2 regions of the Paenibacillus sp. USHLN196 genome follow, and region 1 is predicted to be linked to the other one. Evidence: predicted binding sites of a transcription regulator. Region 1 holds the regulator's gene; the other holds the start of a gene.
The links. Region 1 encodes LexA, which represses DNA repair genes until DNA is damaged. Its sites were predicted from a motif close to CGAACATATGTTCG; they were not measured.
Positions count from the first base shown of each region.

Region 1 (8,212 bases):
CGGAACAAGGTAGCTGCCGTTCGTAATCTGCTCTCTTTACGTAAAGATGTCATGGTTAACGTTGTTTTAGCGGTTTCCGACTCCATGTGTTTTCACTCCGATCCAGGACTTGATAAGTAAGAGTAATTCATGTACTACCCCATTGTTTCTCCTATTGTAGAAGACAACAACTCCTTCATCTTCACCCCCACTACAAAATAGATAACAGACCAATGTAAGCGATACCATATTAGAGTGTTATGTAGAATCACACAATCCAAGGCGCTTCACATCATGAATTAGCACTTTTCTAGGCGGTGTGATCTCCAAATCGAAAGAAAGTCTTCAAAGCAGGTGAAGCGCTTACAATTAATCAAAAATAATAAGCCACTACTCCTGCTTCCATTCGATGAAGTAAGTCAAAAGAAATCGCTTTAGGACAATCTGAATACTAGTCATACTAGTATGTTAGTTACATTCTAATCCAGCTTCCCCTTAATTTCAATAACTTTTAGCAAAAAAAATTATTATCTCATTTAACAGGGTAAATTGGGCAACATGCCCAATAAAAAAACATTGGTAACTTCACGAACGATATTATCGTTCAATGAAGCTTCCAATGTTTCAGGGTGCTGAGGAAAGATGTTATAGCTGATCTGCTCAGAAATTAGCAATTAGCTCATCGAGTTCCGATAAATGCGTTATTTCATGGTCAGGCGCATACGTTTCATTGTTGGTCTTATGTTCACGGTTAATCCATACGGATTGAATGCCAGTTGATAACGCACCACGAATATCCGTCGTCAACTTGTCTCCTACCATCATGCTCTCTTCCGGTTTAACTCCCAGTTTACTCAAAGCATGTTCAAAAATCGAAGGATCCGGTTTTCCTTTTCCAAAGTTACCCGAGATAATAATCTCATCAAAGAAAGGAGTCAATTCAGGTACACCATCCAACTTCTCTTGTTGCAAAGCAGGACAACCGTTCGTTAACAACAACAGTTTGTACTTTCCTTGTAACTGACGCAAGGTATCCATCGTTTCTTCGTATACATGAGGTCTGGATCTCCGTTCTACTCCAAACTGTGCGGCCAGTTGTTCAGCAAGATCTTCCCGATCTATACCCAACTTCAACAAGCCACGACGCCAGGATTCTTTACGGTAAACTGGAGCAAGCTGTTCCAACTGACGGAACTCAGGTTGATCCCCACCAGTAAAGTTAGCCCAAAGGCCTTCAAACGGATTGATTCCAATCATTTTAGTAAACGGAAAGGTTTCATATGATTCATACAGTCCACGTGCCTCATTACGAACAGCTTCTTCAAGTTCTTCCGGTTTAACCCCAGTCTCTTTCGCTGCGATTAGACAAGTCTCATGAAAAGCTTCTCGAACACTACGCTCATCCCATAATAAAGTATCATCCAGGTCGAACAAAATCGCTTTTAACGCCATTCCGATCATCTACCCCTTTATACAATAATTACTTTTCGACGATTTCCACGGTGATCTGGTGTGCTTTTGCAAACTTCAGCAAACGTTCTGCAATCGCATCTGTATCGTAACGGTTCAATAACTTGGTGAACACCCATCTTTTCCCGCGACTGTTATGTTCGATAACAACTGTACCTGGTTCAATTCTGAATTTGATGATGTCATCAACCCCGATTGAACGTTCACGATTACCCTTCGTCGTTATAATCCGATTACTGCTAATCTTGATATACGGACGACGAAGCATAAAGATGACTGCCAAAAATACGTAAAGCAGCATCGTCACCCAGTCCCAGGTTGTCATTGGAGCTTGTACAAGGAAGGTGCTCATAAACAGATACAAAAAGGCAAGACCAATCAAAAATATAGGGAACAACAGGCTACGTCCTTTAAAGACTTCTTCACCTGGTGTTCCTGTGATTGGTTGACCACTTTTTTTACGTTGCTGATTTAACTGCTTGGAATTTTTCTTAACCGTTCTCTCGAACGAACGCGACATGAGAATCCCCCTTATGTGTCTTTGTATCGGCTTACATAACTGTAAACCAACATTTCCCCCTATAAATTGCACTCTCAAATAACAGGAAGAAACCTAAATATCATAATGATATCATTAGGTTTCGTTAGTGTTTGAGTTTGCCTTGGTGGCCTTTGTCATTCTCATCATCAACAATCTCAATGGTATCCAGTTGCTGTCTGAAATTGCTGCGGATATTACTCAAATAAATCTCTCTAAGCTCGGCACGTTCAGCAAGTTCTTCCTCCGACAATCCAGTGGACTTTTGCTTACGAGCCAATTCGTTAATGCGTGCTACCAGACTATCTATATCCAAGCTTGTCCCCTCCAAAAATACAAAGTCACATTAACTTTGCCATGATAAAGGCAGCTTGTCAAGCTGACACGCGTTAACACTCATTGATGTGCATTTTATTCTGCAAATTGCGGTAGAGCTAATACCTGACCCACTTGGATCGAAGTCGTATGAAGTTGATTCACTTTTTTAATTGCTTCTATATAAACACGTGTATCCATATTCGACGGTTTGTGTTCCAAAGAAATACTCCATAATGTTTCCCCTTCTGAAATGGCTATCTTTCCTCCTGGAAGAACATCATTCTCTTTGCCAGCAAATACAGTTAAAACAGTACTACATCCAATAAATATAATCAAAGAGGTAATAGCCACCTTTAACATCCATGAAGAAATCTTGAAACGTGCTAAAACCTTCTTGTAGTTCCCTATGTTGGACTTCACCAGTTCCGAATTCATTGGTTCATAAATGCTTTGATAAGTAGAATATCTCATTAAATACCCGCCTCCAAACGTTTGTTCCTATCTGTTGGAATCAATATAACACGAACACTTGTTTTGTTCAATAGCTTTTTAGAACAATTGTTCGCTTCTTTTTTTGAAGGAGAGATATCCTAATTGAAGCCTCTTGCACAGTATTTGTAGTATTCTGCTCTAACTTTTGTACAGATTCTGTTCTGAAAGTTAAAAAAACACTGATTTAATGCCATTATATTTAGAACTTATGTTTGTACGAACGGAGGTTCTATGTTATAATTTTCCCAAACGTTACTAAAATGGGGTTGATACGGTATGTCGAAGATATCCAGCAGGCAGCAGGCTATTCTGGAGTTTATACGAAATGAAGTCCGGTTGAAGGGGTATCCTCCTTCCGTACGGGAAATTGGTGAAGCGGTTGGACTGGCTTCCAGCTCAACAGTACATGGACATTTGGATCGTTTGGAGAAAAAAGGGCTGATCCGACGCGACCCTACCAAACCAAGAGCTATTGAGCTTTTGAGCCAGGAAGAATCTGAGCATTCTCATCAATTTGCTCATAGCGTTGCACGTATTCCTGTCGTTGGTAAGGTTACAGCCGGGGTTCCAATCACTGCAACCGAGAACATTGAAGACTACTTCCCTCTTCCTACGCACTATGTAGGCGAACAGAAAGTGTTTATGCTTTCGGTAGTCGGAGATAGTATGGTGGAAGCTGGAATCGTTAACGGAGATTATGTTATTGTCCGTCAACAGCAAACTGCTGATAACGGTGATATCGTCGTTGCAATGACTGAAGACGATGAAGCTACAGTGAAAACGTTCTATAAAGAAAAAGATCATATTCGCCTTCAACCGGAGAATGCGACCTTCGAACCTTTACGTTTGAAACACGTTAGTATTCTGGGTAAAGTCATTGGCCTTTTCCGAGATATTCATTAATATTTACATGAGTAACAAAACTAGATGTAATGAAATATGTAAAGAGGTTGCCCTAAAAACAGGACAACCTCTTTTTTCATGTTTATGTTGTTTTATCAGCTAATTATTCACTGCGTTTCAGAACACTCTTGTGATGCGAGAACACATCAAAACTCTGTTGTCCGTGATATGAGCCCATACCACTCTCTCCTACCCCACCAAACGGAAGATAGTGTGAAGTCATATGAGAAAGTGTGTCATTAATACATCCCCCACCAAAGGATACTTGATTCAGAACCTGAGCCTGTAGTTGCTCATCCTGTGTGAAGAGATATAACGCCAATGGTTTTGGCCGGCGAACGATCTCATCCAGCATCGGGTTCAGGTCACTGTACGTAAATACAGGAAGCACTGGACCGAAGATCTCTTCTTGCATAACAGATGATTCCCAGTTTACATCTCCAAGTACGGTCGGCTCAATTAACAACTGCTCACGCACAGAACGTCCACCAATTAGCGTTTTACCATCATTAAGGAATTTCGACAATCGATCAAAGTTACGTGCGTTGACAATATGCGGAAAATCAGCGTTCTGTAGCACATCATCTCCAAATTTATCTTTGATCTCTGCACCAATCAGATTGATCAATTCATCATGAACTTGTTCATGCACAAGCAAGTAATCCGGAGCAACGCATGTTTGCCCTGCATTCAGGAATTTACCGCGAACCAGACGCTGAGCTGCCAGCTCTAGATCTGCATCACTATGAACTATAGCCGGACTCTTACCGCCTAGCTCCAGGGTTACAGGAGTCAGATGCTCTGCTGCTGCCTTCATAACAATGCGTCCAACACCCGTGCTGCCTGTGAAGAAAATATAATCAAACTTCTCTTTCAACAATGCTGTGCTGGCCTCAACCTCCCCTTCCATAACGGCAATATACTCCTGAGGAAAGATCTCCTGAATCAGGTCATACGTCAGACGAGATACGACTGGTGTTAATTCAGAAGGTTTGATAACTGCACAGTTACCGGCTGCAATTGCTCCAATCAGTGGACCAAAGGCCAGTTGGAAAGGATAGTTCCAAGGTGCAATAATAAGAGCCACTCCGTATGGTTCAGGGTAAATGGTACTCACCCCATCCGGCATAGCCGAATTGGTTGGGACTTGTCTTGGTGCAGCCCAGTCCTGCAGGTGTTCTAATGCAAAATCCAGTTCACCTAGAACAATGCGAATCTCGGAACCGTAAGCTTCCGCCTCAGATTTGTTCAGATCCGCCCGAAGTGCGTCTTGAATCCGTTGTTGATACTTTTCAATTCCCTTTCTAAGCTGTTGAAGCGCATTAATCCGATACTCGATATTTTTAGTTTGTCCTGTATAAAAAAATGTGCGTTGTTCTGTCACCAGTTGTTTTGCATGATCCATATTAACATCTCCAGTTAATTATTTAAAATTAAATTGTCCAAAATTTAATTAAAGTATACCTCTTCTATATGAAACTTTCAACATATATATGAAACATTGATTTGATAGTAATTAAAATTTGGTTGGACTTTTAATAGAGCGAAAGCAAGTATCATCTTCAATTTGTAGCTAATAGATTTTCTAAGAAAGCTTGATTCAAGTCTTTCCCTTTCGATTCTTTATAACAGTTTAATGTAAAATCTGACTTCAGTTTCTATTTAATAGGTTACAAGACCGGCGACTATAGTAATGCGCGCTATACACATGAAGTGAAACTATTCATCAAAAGAGAGCTTAGATAACACATATAAAAAACTCCCCTTTCATTAATGAAAAGAGAGTTTACGGTTTACGATTATCTAAATGCACGAACAAATGTACATTGTTATTTACAAGTAAGCCTTGGTTTCAGATAAAATAGGAAAAGCTATCTTGGCCGATAAATAATAATTCGGGGGATAATTGGGGGATTTTGTGGGCACTTTGATTTTTCATTAAGTATGTAAGGACTTGCCCACAAAAAGAAAAACCCCTCAGCGCTAGAGCGCCAAGGGATTAAGCTATTAGTACAAAGTAATATATTGATCGCGTTCCCATTGGTGGACTTGTGTACGGTACATATCCCACTCAATTTCTTTCAGCTCATAGAAGTGAGCCAAGGCGTGGTCGCCGAGAGCGTCACAGATTACTTCGCTGCGGATCAATTCATTCAATGCTTCTTTCAGGTCAGCTGGCAAGCTTGGAATGCCTTCTTCCACACGCTCTTCTTCTGACATGATGTAGATGTTACGGTCAATTGGAGCTGGTAAGGAAAGCTCCCGTTTGATTCCGTCCAGACCTGCTTTTAACAAAACAGCCAAAGCCAGGTAAGGGTTAGCAGCCGGATCCGGGTTACGAACCTCAACACGGGTACTCAGACCACGGGAAGCTGGAATACGGATCATTGGGCTACGGTTACTAGCAGACCATGCTACATAACAAGGTGCTTCATAACCTGGTACAAGACGTTTGTATGAGTTCACAGTTGGGTTAGTAATTGCTGCAAACGCACGCGCATGCTTCAGAGTTCCAGCCATGAAGTGACGTGCAGTTTTGCTCAGACCCAACTCGTCCGACTCGTCAACGAATGCATTCTCATTGCCTTTGAACAAGGATTGGTTACAGTGCATACCGGATCCGTTCATACCAAACAGCGGTTTCGGCATGAATGTTGCATGTAAACCATGCTGACGCGCAATCGTTTTAACAACGAGTTTGAACGTTTGAATCTGGTCAGCTGCTTTCAGAGCATCAGCATACTTAAAGTCGATCTCATGCTGACCTGGAGCTACCTCATGGTGGGAAGCTTCAATCTCAAAGCCCATTTCTTCAAGTGTGATAACGATGTCACGACGACAGTTTTCACCAAGATCCGTAGGCGCAAGGTCGAAATAACCACCTTGGTCATTCAGTTCGTTAGTTGGGTTTCCTTTTTCGTCTGTTTTGAACAAGAAGAACTCGGGTTCAGGACCGACGTTGAATGAAGTGAATCCCATATCTTGGGCTTCCTTCAGGTTTCGTTTCAAGATGCCACGTGGATCTCCTGGGAACGGATTACCATCCGGAAGATATACGTCACAAATCAGACGTGCGACACGGTTCTCTGCAACCCATGGGAAAATAAGCCAAGAATCTAGATCTGGATAGAGGTACATGTCGGACTCTTCAATACGTACATAACCTTCAATGGAAGATCCATCGAACATCATTTTGTTATCCAGAGCCTTAGTCAACTGGCTCACAGGAATCTCAACGTTTTTGATAGCTCCAAGCAAATCGGTAAACTGCAATCGAATGAATCGTACGTTTTCTTCTTTCGAAATGCGGAGAATGTCTTCTTTTGTATAACTCACTATAACCTCTCCCTTTCTTATCTGCGTAATTTGGCTTGCCTGTTATATTTGTACATTAGAAAGTTCCACGGGTCAAGGAGTCTCACACCAAAAGTGCATGTTTTCCCCTCACTCGCCAAGTTATGCGAATTTACTTTTTATTAAAGAATCGGGAAAGCTCTCCCTGAATGAGAGATACTTGTCCAGGTCTCTTACCTGATACAAGCTGTTGCTTCAACAAGCGGTGCAACTGCGTATCGGACAACTCTCTGCGTTTAACTTCAGTATCTGGCGTGATAACTGTAGCTTCCTCGGATTCTTTTGAAACAGGATTCATCACTTGTTTGATCCCCGCGATGTTAACTCCTTTTTCAATCAAAGCCTTGATCTCTAGCAATCTCTCTACGTCATTAAAAGAGAACAAACGTTGATTACCTGACGTTCTCGCAGGAACGATCAAGCTGTGCTGCTCATAATAACGAATCTGACGTGCAGACAGATCCGTAAGTTTCATTACAATACCAATCGGGAATAAGGCCATATTTCTGCGAATTTCATCACCCATGTTCATCAACCTTCCAGTCATCTATTCTTCACCCTATTGTACATTTAGTTATTACCAAGTGTCAATGACGTGTTAGATAAACTCACAATAATTTACGATCTTTCATAGTCTGTAACGCCATCAAAACGCCATATTTGACATGAGAGTACGTTAATCCGCCTTGCATATACCCGATATACGGCTCCCGAATAGGCGCGTCGGCTGATAATTCCAGACTTCCACCCTGAATGAACGTACCTGCCGCCATAATGACAGGATGCTCATAACCAGGCATATCCCACGGTTCAGGAACCACATGACTATCCACAGCTGCTGCACGCTGAATCCCCTGCACGAAGGCGATCAGATGCTCGGCAGAGCTAAACTGAACAGCCTGGATCAGATCTGTGCGAGCTTCATTCCAAGCAGGTTTGGTTACAAATCCGGATTCAGCAAACATCGCAGCAGCAAACGTACTTCCTTTGATAGCTTGTCCTACAATTGTCGGAGCCATGTAAAGTCCTTGGTAGATGCCACGTGTTGTCCCCAGCATTGCTCCCACCTCTCCCCCAATTCCCGGGGCTGTCAGACGATAAGCTGCCAGCTGTACGTACTGTTCCTTCCCACATATGTATCCACCGGTTTCCGCAATG
Region 1 is NZ_JBBCYH010000001.1:739,735-747,946, forward strand. Features, by position in the region: gene WFI24_RS03190 (ABC transporter permease) at 1-53, opposite strand, end outside; gene WFI24_RS03195 (HAD family hydrolase) at 640-1,431, opposite strand; gene WFI24_RS03200 (hypothetical protein) at 1,460-1,969, opposite strand; gene WFI24_RS03205 (DUF896 domain-containing protein) at 2,094-2,303, opposite strand; gene WFI24_RS03210 (LysM peptidoglycan-binding domain-containing protein) at 2,399-2,776, opposite strand; gene lexA (transcriptional repressor LexA) at 3,074-3,700, shown strand; gene WFI24_RS03220 (aldehyde dehydrogenase) at 3,804-5,105, opposite strand; gene glnA (type I glutamate--ammonia ligase) at 5,708-7,036, opposite strand; gene WFI24_RS03230 (MerR family transcriptional regulator) at 7,167-7,580, opposite strand; gene WFI24_RS03235 (methionine gamma-lyase family protein) at 7,663-8,212, opposite strand, start outside.

Region 2 (8,212 bases), on a different contig from region 1:
TGCCTGATCCCGCCGCAGCGGCAACCAGAATGTCTTCTCCGCTTTCGGAGATGGCACTCCACTGGTCATCACTCCAGAAGCTTCCTTCCGGTTTTGGCATATTCGTCATGATGTTTCCCCTCCCTTGGTGTGAGATAACATATCCCAGATTTGCTGTTTGCCCGGTTTGGACAACAGGTTATATTCATTTCCTTCAATATTCTCATCAAACTGACAAACAGGCTTATATGGACAGAACGTGCACGCCACTTCCTGCTGAATACGATAAGGCTCAATGGCCACATCCCCATCCGTAATTCGGGTACCAATCTCACGGATATTACTGCGAACCGAAGCCAGCAGCGTATCCCATTGCTCTGGCGTGGCTACAGCGGCGCTACTATAAAAGCTTCCGTCCGCCTTAAGGGCAACTGGAATAATAGCTGAATACCCCTTATCCAGGGTGTTATCCATTTGAGCGATTGCGTCCCGATCCGCCAGCAGCAAACCTTTCATTTTGAACCGTTTCAGCAGTTCTTGTCCGGCCTGCTCCGATGTCATGCCATTTGCGGATTGCAACAACGGGTTATGCACATGGAAATACAGCGTTCCTCCCGGCATAGCCGTTTCTCCAAGCCATTCCTCGGCAGCACTAAGCAGCACCTCCAGATAGGTGAGCATCTGCAATGACAGACCATAGTACACTTCATGCAGCTTGAGATCCGTCTGGCTGGACTTGTAGTCAATGACACGCAAGAGCAGACCATTCTCTCCTTCTGCCACATCCACACGGTCAATCCGACCCACAATCTCCATCACACAGCCATTCTCCAGTTCAAAACGCAGAGGTGGCAGTGTTTTATCCGGTCCAAAATCAAGCTCCAACCCAATCGGTTCAAAACTTCCACGTCTGGACTGTTCACCGAGAATAACGGATGCCCGGCTAACAATGTCCTTCAATTTGCGGAAGATATAACCGTATCTCTTGGTGCTTAGCAAAATCTCTCCTTGCAGTTGAGGTGCAATCTGCTCCACCGTTTGCTCGGCTTCCTTGCGGCATTGGTCTGGAGTCAAGCTGCCCCAACTGCGATTTTCTTCACGCAACCGCATAGCCAGCTGACTCAGTGCAGCATGAAACAGCTGTCCGATATCAGGAGCCTGAAGACGGTACAATTGCCGTTCTTTGAGGCGCAGGCCGTGCGAAGCAAAATGGGAGAACGGACAAGCTACGAACCGCTCCATTCGCGAAACACTCGTTCTCACCTCTGTGCCATACAATCTGCGACTGGTAGATGTGCGTAGGGGCAATGCCCGATTACGGTAAAAGATCGATCCCAGCAGCCGCTCCAACTGAGGTCTGCTTGTCTCCCGAGATACATGCCAATTGTAGACCGCCCACCACATTTCTGGAATGTCTTCTCCACGGCGCCATTTGCGCAATTGTCCAATGAGCGCAGACAGACTCTGGCCCGGGTGGGTAACATAGGACCAATGAGCTTCTTCCGAGTTCGCAACTGGTGGTTGAGCGAGCAATGGCCGTTCTTGTAAACCAAACATCTTCCGTACATGACGGATAATCTCGGAAGGAAGCAGTGTTTTTCCCTCATCATCAGCAACCGGATAACTCAGCCACAACTGGCTGCTTGCCGCTGTAAGTGCCGTATAGATCAGAAAACGTTCATCCAGCATCTGTCTTGTTGCTCCTGGTCCAAGCGCCACGCCTCTTTCTGTCAGCAACGATCTTTCCAGCTCCGTTAATACTCCAGCCTCCTGAGGTATAGCAGGCAGTTCACCATCAACCGCACCGAGAATAAATACGTATTTGATATCCTGAAGACGTGTACGATCCATGGAACCGACCAATACCTGATCAAGTGCTGGTGGTACCAGACCCAGCTTCAGTTCGGTCAATCCGGTTTCGATCATCCCGGCGAACAGAGTGACATCCAGCCGTTCATTGCCCATCATATCGACCATCTGATCCAATAAATCCAGCACAGCTCCCCACATCTGCCGATGTTCTCTCGAGCGTTCGGGGTCACCTTGAGCCTTAGCTTCAGCAGACATACTCTCCAGTTTCCATGGAATCTCGGCCTCTTCCAGCAATCTGTATAGTGCCTCGCATTGGGCTTTGGCTGTCTTTGCCTTTTTCATACGTTTCTCAAAAGCACCCATGGAATCTGTAATGACCGTTCGACAACTCTCCATTAAAGACAGCATTTGATCCCGTCCTCGACTACGACCATCCTGACCATGGTCTTCAAGCGAAAGGCTTGGCACATATTTCCACGGTTTGCCGTCAGTCCAGCGATATCCATGAATACCACAAGCCAATACATAATTCTCAAGCTGGTCCATATCTTCACGGGTGATGGAACCATCACGCGGAAGCAGCAGGTCCGTTTTGACGCAGCGAAATACATCCTCGTAACGCCAATGTCGACGAACAATGTCGAGTGCGGAACGGATAAACTCGGATAACGGATGATGAAGTTCATTTCTTCTGCGGTCCAGGAAGACAGGCACGCCATAATCTCTGAATAACGGTTCAGCTATATCGGCGTAGGTATCCAACTGACGAACAAGCACCGCCATATCCCGATAACGTGCACCTTCGTTTTGCGCCAAACGCCGCATCTCACGCAGTGCTCCCTCCATCTCAGCTCGACGGTTCTCAGCTGCGACTAGTCGGATTCCGGAATCAAAGCCATCACTTTTCCAACGAATTCGGCGATCGAAACCAGCCTCCAGATGAGCAAGTCCTGGACGATCCTTGTATCTCGGTGGAATCTCCGAATCTAGCACGGTTATATCGCTCGGTACACCCAGTTCTTCAGCCATCCCTTTCAGGCGCGCATAGGCACTCGCTGTGGGATAGAACAGTTCAAGTTCTCCAGGCAGTGCGCCGTGATCATAAGGACGATCCAATGTCAGGGCAATCGTCACGGAAGAGGACTGCAACATTAGCCGACCGATCACACTCATCTCCTGTGGCGTGAATCCCTGAAAGCCATCAATCCAGATCTGGGCATCCTGCAGCAAAGCACTTTCCGACAAACGATCTGTCAGCTCGGTCAACGTGTCTTCATCATCAATATATAAATGGGTCAGTTCCTGTTCATAGTCACGATATATCAGATTCAAGTCATGCAACTTGTCCTCCAGAATCGGCGAAGTCGATGAGGTATTTCCTCCAGACAGCCCTTCTTCCAGCAATGATGGATCAACTTCATAACGTTTAAATTCACTATATAAGTCATTTAATTCGCCTATAAAACCCAGCTGGCTGCCGGATGCACCAAACAGCTTCAATTCTTCCTTACGGCGCTGGATGACTTTGTAGAGCAGCATCTTTTTGCCTTCGGCTCCGATCGGAATACGAGCAGAACCACCTGCTTCCTGCATGACACGATAGGCTAAACGGCGAAAGCCGAGCACTTCTGCACGCATGGTACCTTTAATTGCTCCAGAAGACACCAATGCCTGCTCTGTTCGAAAGGAACTCTGTTCCGGAACGAGTAAAATCAAAGGTTTCCCTTGCGGTTCTTGTTGAAGCAGGGTTGTAATTTCCCGGGTAATCAGCGAGCTTTTGCCGCTGCCTGCCCGGCCAATAACAAAACGAACGGACATGTCTAATCCTCCAAACTACACGTACAAGATTTTAATTCCCAGTATAACATATCTGACTTGGTTCGGAACATACGTTTGCCACTATCCGGTAAAAACGGAGATCATCTCCGTTAACACAGCAAAACAGCAAAAAGCCCGCAGCTATCACACTGTGGACTTTTGACTTGACCTATACTTTATTAGAACGGAAATCATACGATTAATTCTTTTTACTGCGCACTTCGAAAATAGCAAATTTCAGGTAATGTCCTTCATCCACGCCCAAAATTTGCGGGTGATCCTTACCTGCTGCCTTCCAGTCGATTAGGCGCAGCACTTTGCCGGCATCTTCCGCTGCATCAGCAATCGTATCCAGGAAGAGGTCTGGACGCATATGATACGAACAGCTGGCTGTTACCAAATATCCGCCCTCATTAACCAGTTTCATTCCTTGCAGATTGATATCCTTATAACCGCGACATGCACCTTTTACTGCTGATTTCGTTTTGGCAAACGCAGGGGGATCGAGGATGACTACATCAAATGTTTTACCGCCAGCTGAAAGCGCTTTGGATGTATCCACTTTCTGTTCGCCTGCACGCGCACGTGCAGTACGTTCATCCAGTCCTTTCACTTGTTCACGCAAGTACTGGAAAGCATCAGCAACAACGAATTCTACGCGATCGGTAAAACCGTTCAACTCCACATTTGTTCGTGCACTCTCAATGGCGTGCTCTGAAATATCAAGACATGTCACTTTTTTGGCTCCATACTTGCAAGCATTCAACGTGAAACTGCCTGTGTGTGAGAAGCACTCCAGCACAGTGGCACCATCCCAATAAGGGAATGTAACTACCTTGCCGCTTTTATTCACAGGCAACAGCTGCTCTGTGCCATCCTGCTCGGTCTGTTGGAGTGTGATTCCACTCTTGTAGCCCCACCCCTTCATAAGCGGTTCGATAGCTGCGCGATTCTCGCGTTGGTCGAAGAAATAACCTGTCTTCTGTCCTTCTACAATATCCACTTTAATGAGCAGTCCATTCTCTGTAACGGTGACATGCCGCGGGCAATCCCCGTACAGTGGACCTTTTGTCTGTTCCAAACCTTCCAGTTCACGAATCGAGACATCACTGCGCTCATATATACCTTCCGGCTGCATCACTTCGATGAGTGCCTGTACGATAGCTTCACGGCAACGATCCATGCCGAGTGTAAGCAACTGTACAACGAGAATGCTGCCGAATCGGTCAACGATCAGTCCTGGCAGAAAATCAGCTTCGCCATAAACGAGACGATATGCCTCGCCATCCTGGATAAAACGTTCCCGGTGACGCAAGCAATCGCGGAAACGAGCTGCAAAGAACGCGGTGTCCATCTGTTCGGACTCCAGCGGTTGATATGCTACGACCCTTACTGTGATCTGAGATGCGGGATTGTAATAACCTGTCGCCAGATAGCGACCTTGATGATTCAATACATTGACCAGATCTCCCGGTTCCGGGTTTCCGTCAACAGAGGCAATTTCGTTGTTAAATATCCATGGATGTGCATGTTCAAGCCGCTTTTTGCGACTGCGTTCGAGTGTAACTGATGGCAAGGTAGATCCACTTCCTTTAATTTAATAGTTCAAAAGATAGGTTTGGTGCGGCGCGTAGGTGGCATTTCGGTTACGAATCGATCTTCCGATCGCTGTTGTCTCCAGATTTTTTTGATTCCCTTTTTTAAAGGGAAAATCCGGAGACAAAGGCGCACGCTTCGCTTCTTCAGATTCGATTTCGTCCCCTCCACTACGTTTGCACGAATTACTCTATCTTTCGAATTGGGGTGCGGCAGTTGAGAGCATGTTGGCGCTAAGTTGTTACTTTAAGCGCTGTATGAGTACACTACGGCGACGAACCTCTGATCGCTGTTATCCCCAGATTTTTTGAACTCCCTTTTCTCAAAGGGAAAATCCGGAGATAAAGGCGAGCGCTTCGCTTCTTCGGTAACAATTTCGTCTTCTTCGCTACATTTGCACGAATCACTGTTTCTTTCGAATTGGGGTGCGGCAGTTAAGACGTATTTCCAGACTTTTTGAATTGAGGGGGCGGGAAATTAAGTTCACTTCCCTTTGAATTCCTTTAGGCTTGTCATGGTTGTCTTTATTTACTCATAGGATGAGTTAAGGAACCGGACGGAAGGAATGATTTTGTATGTTTAGAGATGTTATACTGCCCCTGCTATATGGGCTTATTATCTTTTTTGGTGGCATGAAGCTGATGGAAACCGCCTTGCAGCGCATGGCAGGGCCCATGCTGGCAGGTTGGCTCAATCGAGCTACCTCTGCTCCCTGGAAAGGCATGGCTTTCAGCGCGGGTGCAACGGCACTGTTGCAGAGCAGTACTGCGGTAACCGTACTCACCATTGGACTGGCTAATGCCAGATTGATTACCTACGGACGTACACTCGGCATCATCCTCGGCACCAACATCGGGACATGTCTGACAACAGAGCTGGTGGGGCTGCAGATCGGACGTGCTTCCCTGCCCCTACTAGTCCTGTCGCTGACGGGCTGGGCCATGTTTGTTGTACTTGGTGAACGCAATCTAGCCGCTCCTGAACGCACGCGGCAGACTCTGTTTAACATCCAATACAGCTTCCTCGCAGCTGCCGGATTTGCACTTGTCATGACAGGAATTCAGGTCATGCAATCCATTGCCTTGCCACTGCGGAGCATGGGCGTATTTCAATGGTTTCTCGACCGCTCGGCTGACAGCTTGTGGTGGGGCTTCCTGGCAGGAGCGTGTCTCACAGCGCTCATTCACAGCAGCGCGGCTGTCATTAGCATGGCGATTACGCTCGCAGCCACAGGGGTATTACCTGTGGAGATCGGCATCGCCATTGTAATCGGGTCCAATGTGGGGACCTGCATCACCGCTGTGATTGCTGCCGCGGGCGGAGCATCCGCAGGCAAATTTGTCGCAGCCTCCCATGTTGTATTAAACATTGCGGGAGCGCTGCTATTTATGCCGCTGATCGGCCAGCTACATGCAGCTTCGGCCTGGCTGTCAGCGGACAACGGGGCACAGATTGCGCATGCCCAGACCCTTTTTAACATCACCAGTTCACTGCTTGCTTTGCCGTTCTGTTACTTGCCAATCTGGCACAAAAAACCACCGGTCCCCGCCCCCGCGGCGAAGTCACCCGTGGCTTAATGATCTGCCTATCCAGATCTACAGAACGCGTGGTTAACTGACTCGTCGAATTAGAACTATAATGCGTTATACGTTAATGCCTAACTTGTTCAGGGCTACACGCAAGATGTCATCGTTATTATCATATCCGCTCTGCTGCTGTAAGGACCATGCTTCTTCCGGAGCATACCAATCCACACCCTTGATTTCTTCAATCTGAGGCTGTAGATCACCACTCTCGGCTTCAACGAGATAATAATGAACTTCCTTGTCCACCGGGCCAAAGTCTGCATGTTGGTACGTGTAAGCAATGATATCAACCGGCTCTACAATGCGGCCCACCATACCTGTCTCTTCCAAAATCTCGCGCAGTGCCGTCTGTTCAATTGTTTCTCCATCTTCCATTTTGCCCTTGGCGAGAGTTGTTTTACCATAACGATCTACGATAAGCTGAATTTGAAGACGTCCGTCTTCCCCTGTTCTATAAACAACTCCGCCTGCTGAAATTTCTTTTTTGTTCATCGTGCTCTCCCCCATCAACTTCGATATCTTTATCTTATTTTTTGCAAAAGAAGGACCTCATCTCCCGGGTAAGCTCCCCAAGGAAATGAAATCCTTGTTTCTGACGCCTTGATTACATCGCGGCGGACTTAAGATTCTCTTCCAACACACGTACCAGCGTAGCCTGACTCTCGTTGACGCCGGCTTCAACCACTTTGACTCGGCACACTTTACCAACCATATCCATCGTTCCATCAAAGACCAGTTGAATGTAGTTGTCGCTATAACCGTGCAGCTTGCCACTTCCCTCGCGGCCTTTGGCTTCACCTTCGGGAATAACATCCAGTACCTGTCCAATAAACTGCTCAGCGTACTCCAACTGCATCTGCTCAGACAAGTCAATCAGTTCATGCACACGTGCATTTTTGACCTCTTCGTCCACCTGATCTTCCATTCGTGCTGCTGGCGTACCCGTACGCTTGGAATAAGGGAATACGTGCATTTCGGAAAAACCGATCTTCCGCATCAACTCATAGCCATTACGGTACATCTCATCCGTCTCACCTGGAAATCCAACAATGATGTCTGTTGTAATCGCTACATCCGGCATTGCTTCCCGAATGCGAAGCATCTTGTTGTAAAACTCTTCTGTCGTATATTTACGGCGCATGCGTTTCAACACCGTATCATCACCCGCTTGCAGCGGAATGTGGAAGTGACGAACAAGTTTGTCTGAACGTTTGATCACGTCGAGCATACGGTCGTCAATCTGACTGGCTTCAATCGAGCTGATTCGAATACGCTCCAGCCCCTCTACCTTGTCCAGGTCCCACAGCAGATCAGTCAGATCATAATTCTCCATGTCATCGCCATACCCACCTGTATGAATACCGGTCAGAACAATCTCCTTGTATCCGGCGTGTACGAGCTGATGCGCCTGTTGAATAATG
Region 2 is NZ_JBBCYH010000005.1:340,984-349,195, forward strand. Features, by position in the region: gene addA (helicase-exonuclease AddAB subunit AddA) at 1-109, opposite strand, end outside; gene addB (helicase-exonuclease AddAB subunit AddB) at 106-3,609, opposite strand; gene WFI24_RS15025 (class I SAM-dependent rRNA methyltransferase) at 3,809-5,185, opposite strand; gene WFI24_RS15030 (Na/Pi cotransporter family protein) at 5,781-6,782, shown strand; gene WFI24_RS15035 (NUDIX hydrolase) at 6,849-7,283, opposite strand; gene mtaB (tRNA (N(6)-L-threonylcarbamoyladenosine(37)-C(2))-methylthiotransferase MtaB) at 7,396-8,212, opposite strand, start outside.
Region 2: a site for LexA is predicted at 3,674-3,687, ahead of addB (helicase-exonuclease AddAB subunit AddB). Genes of this name have one in related genera too.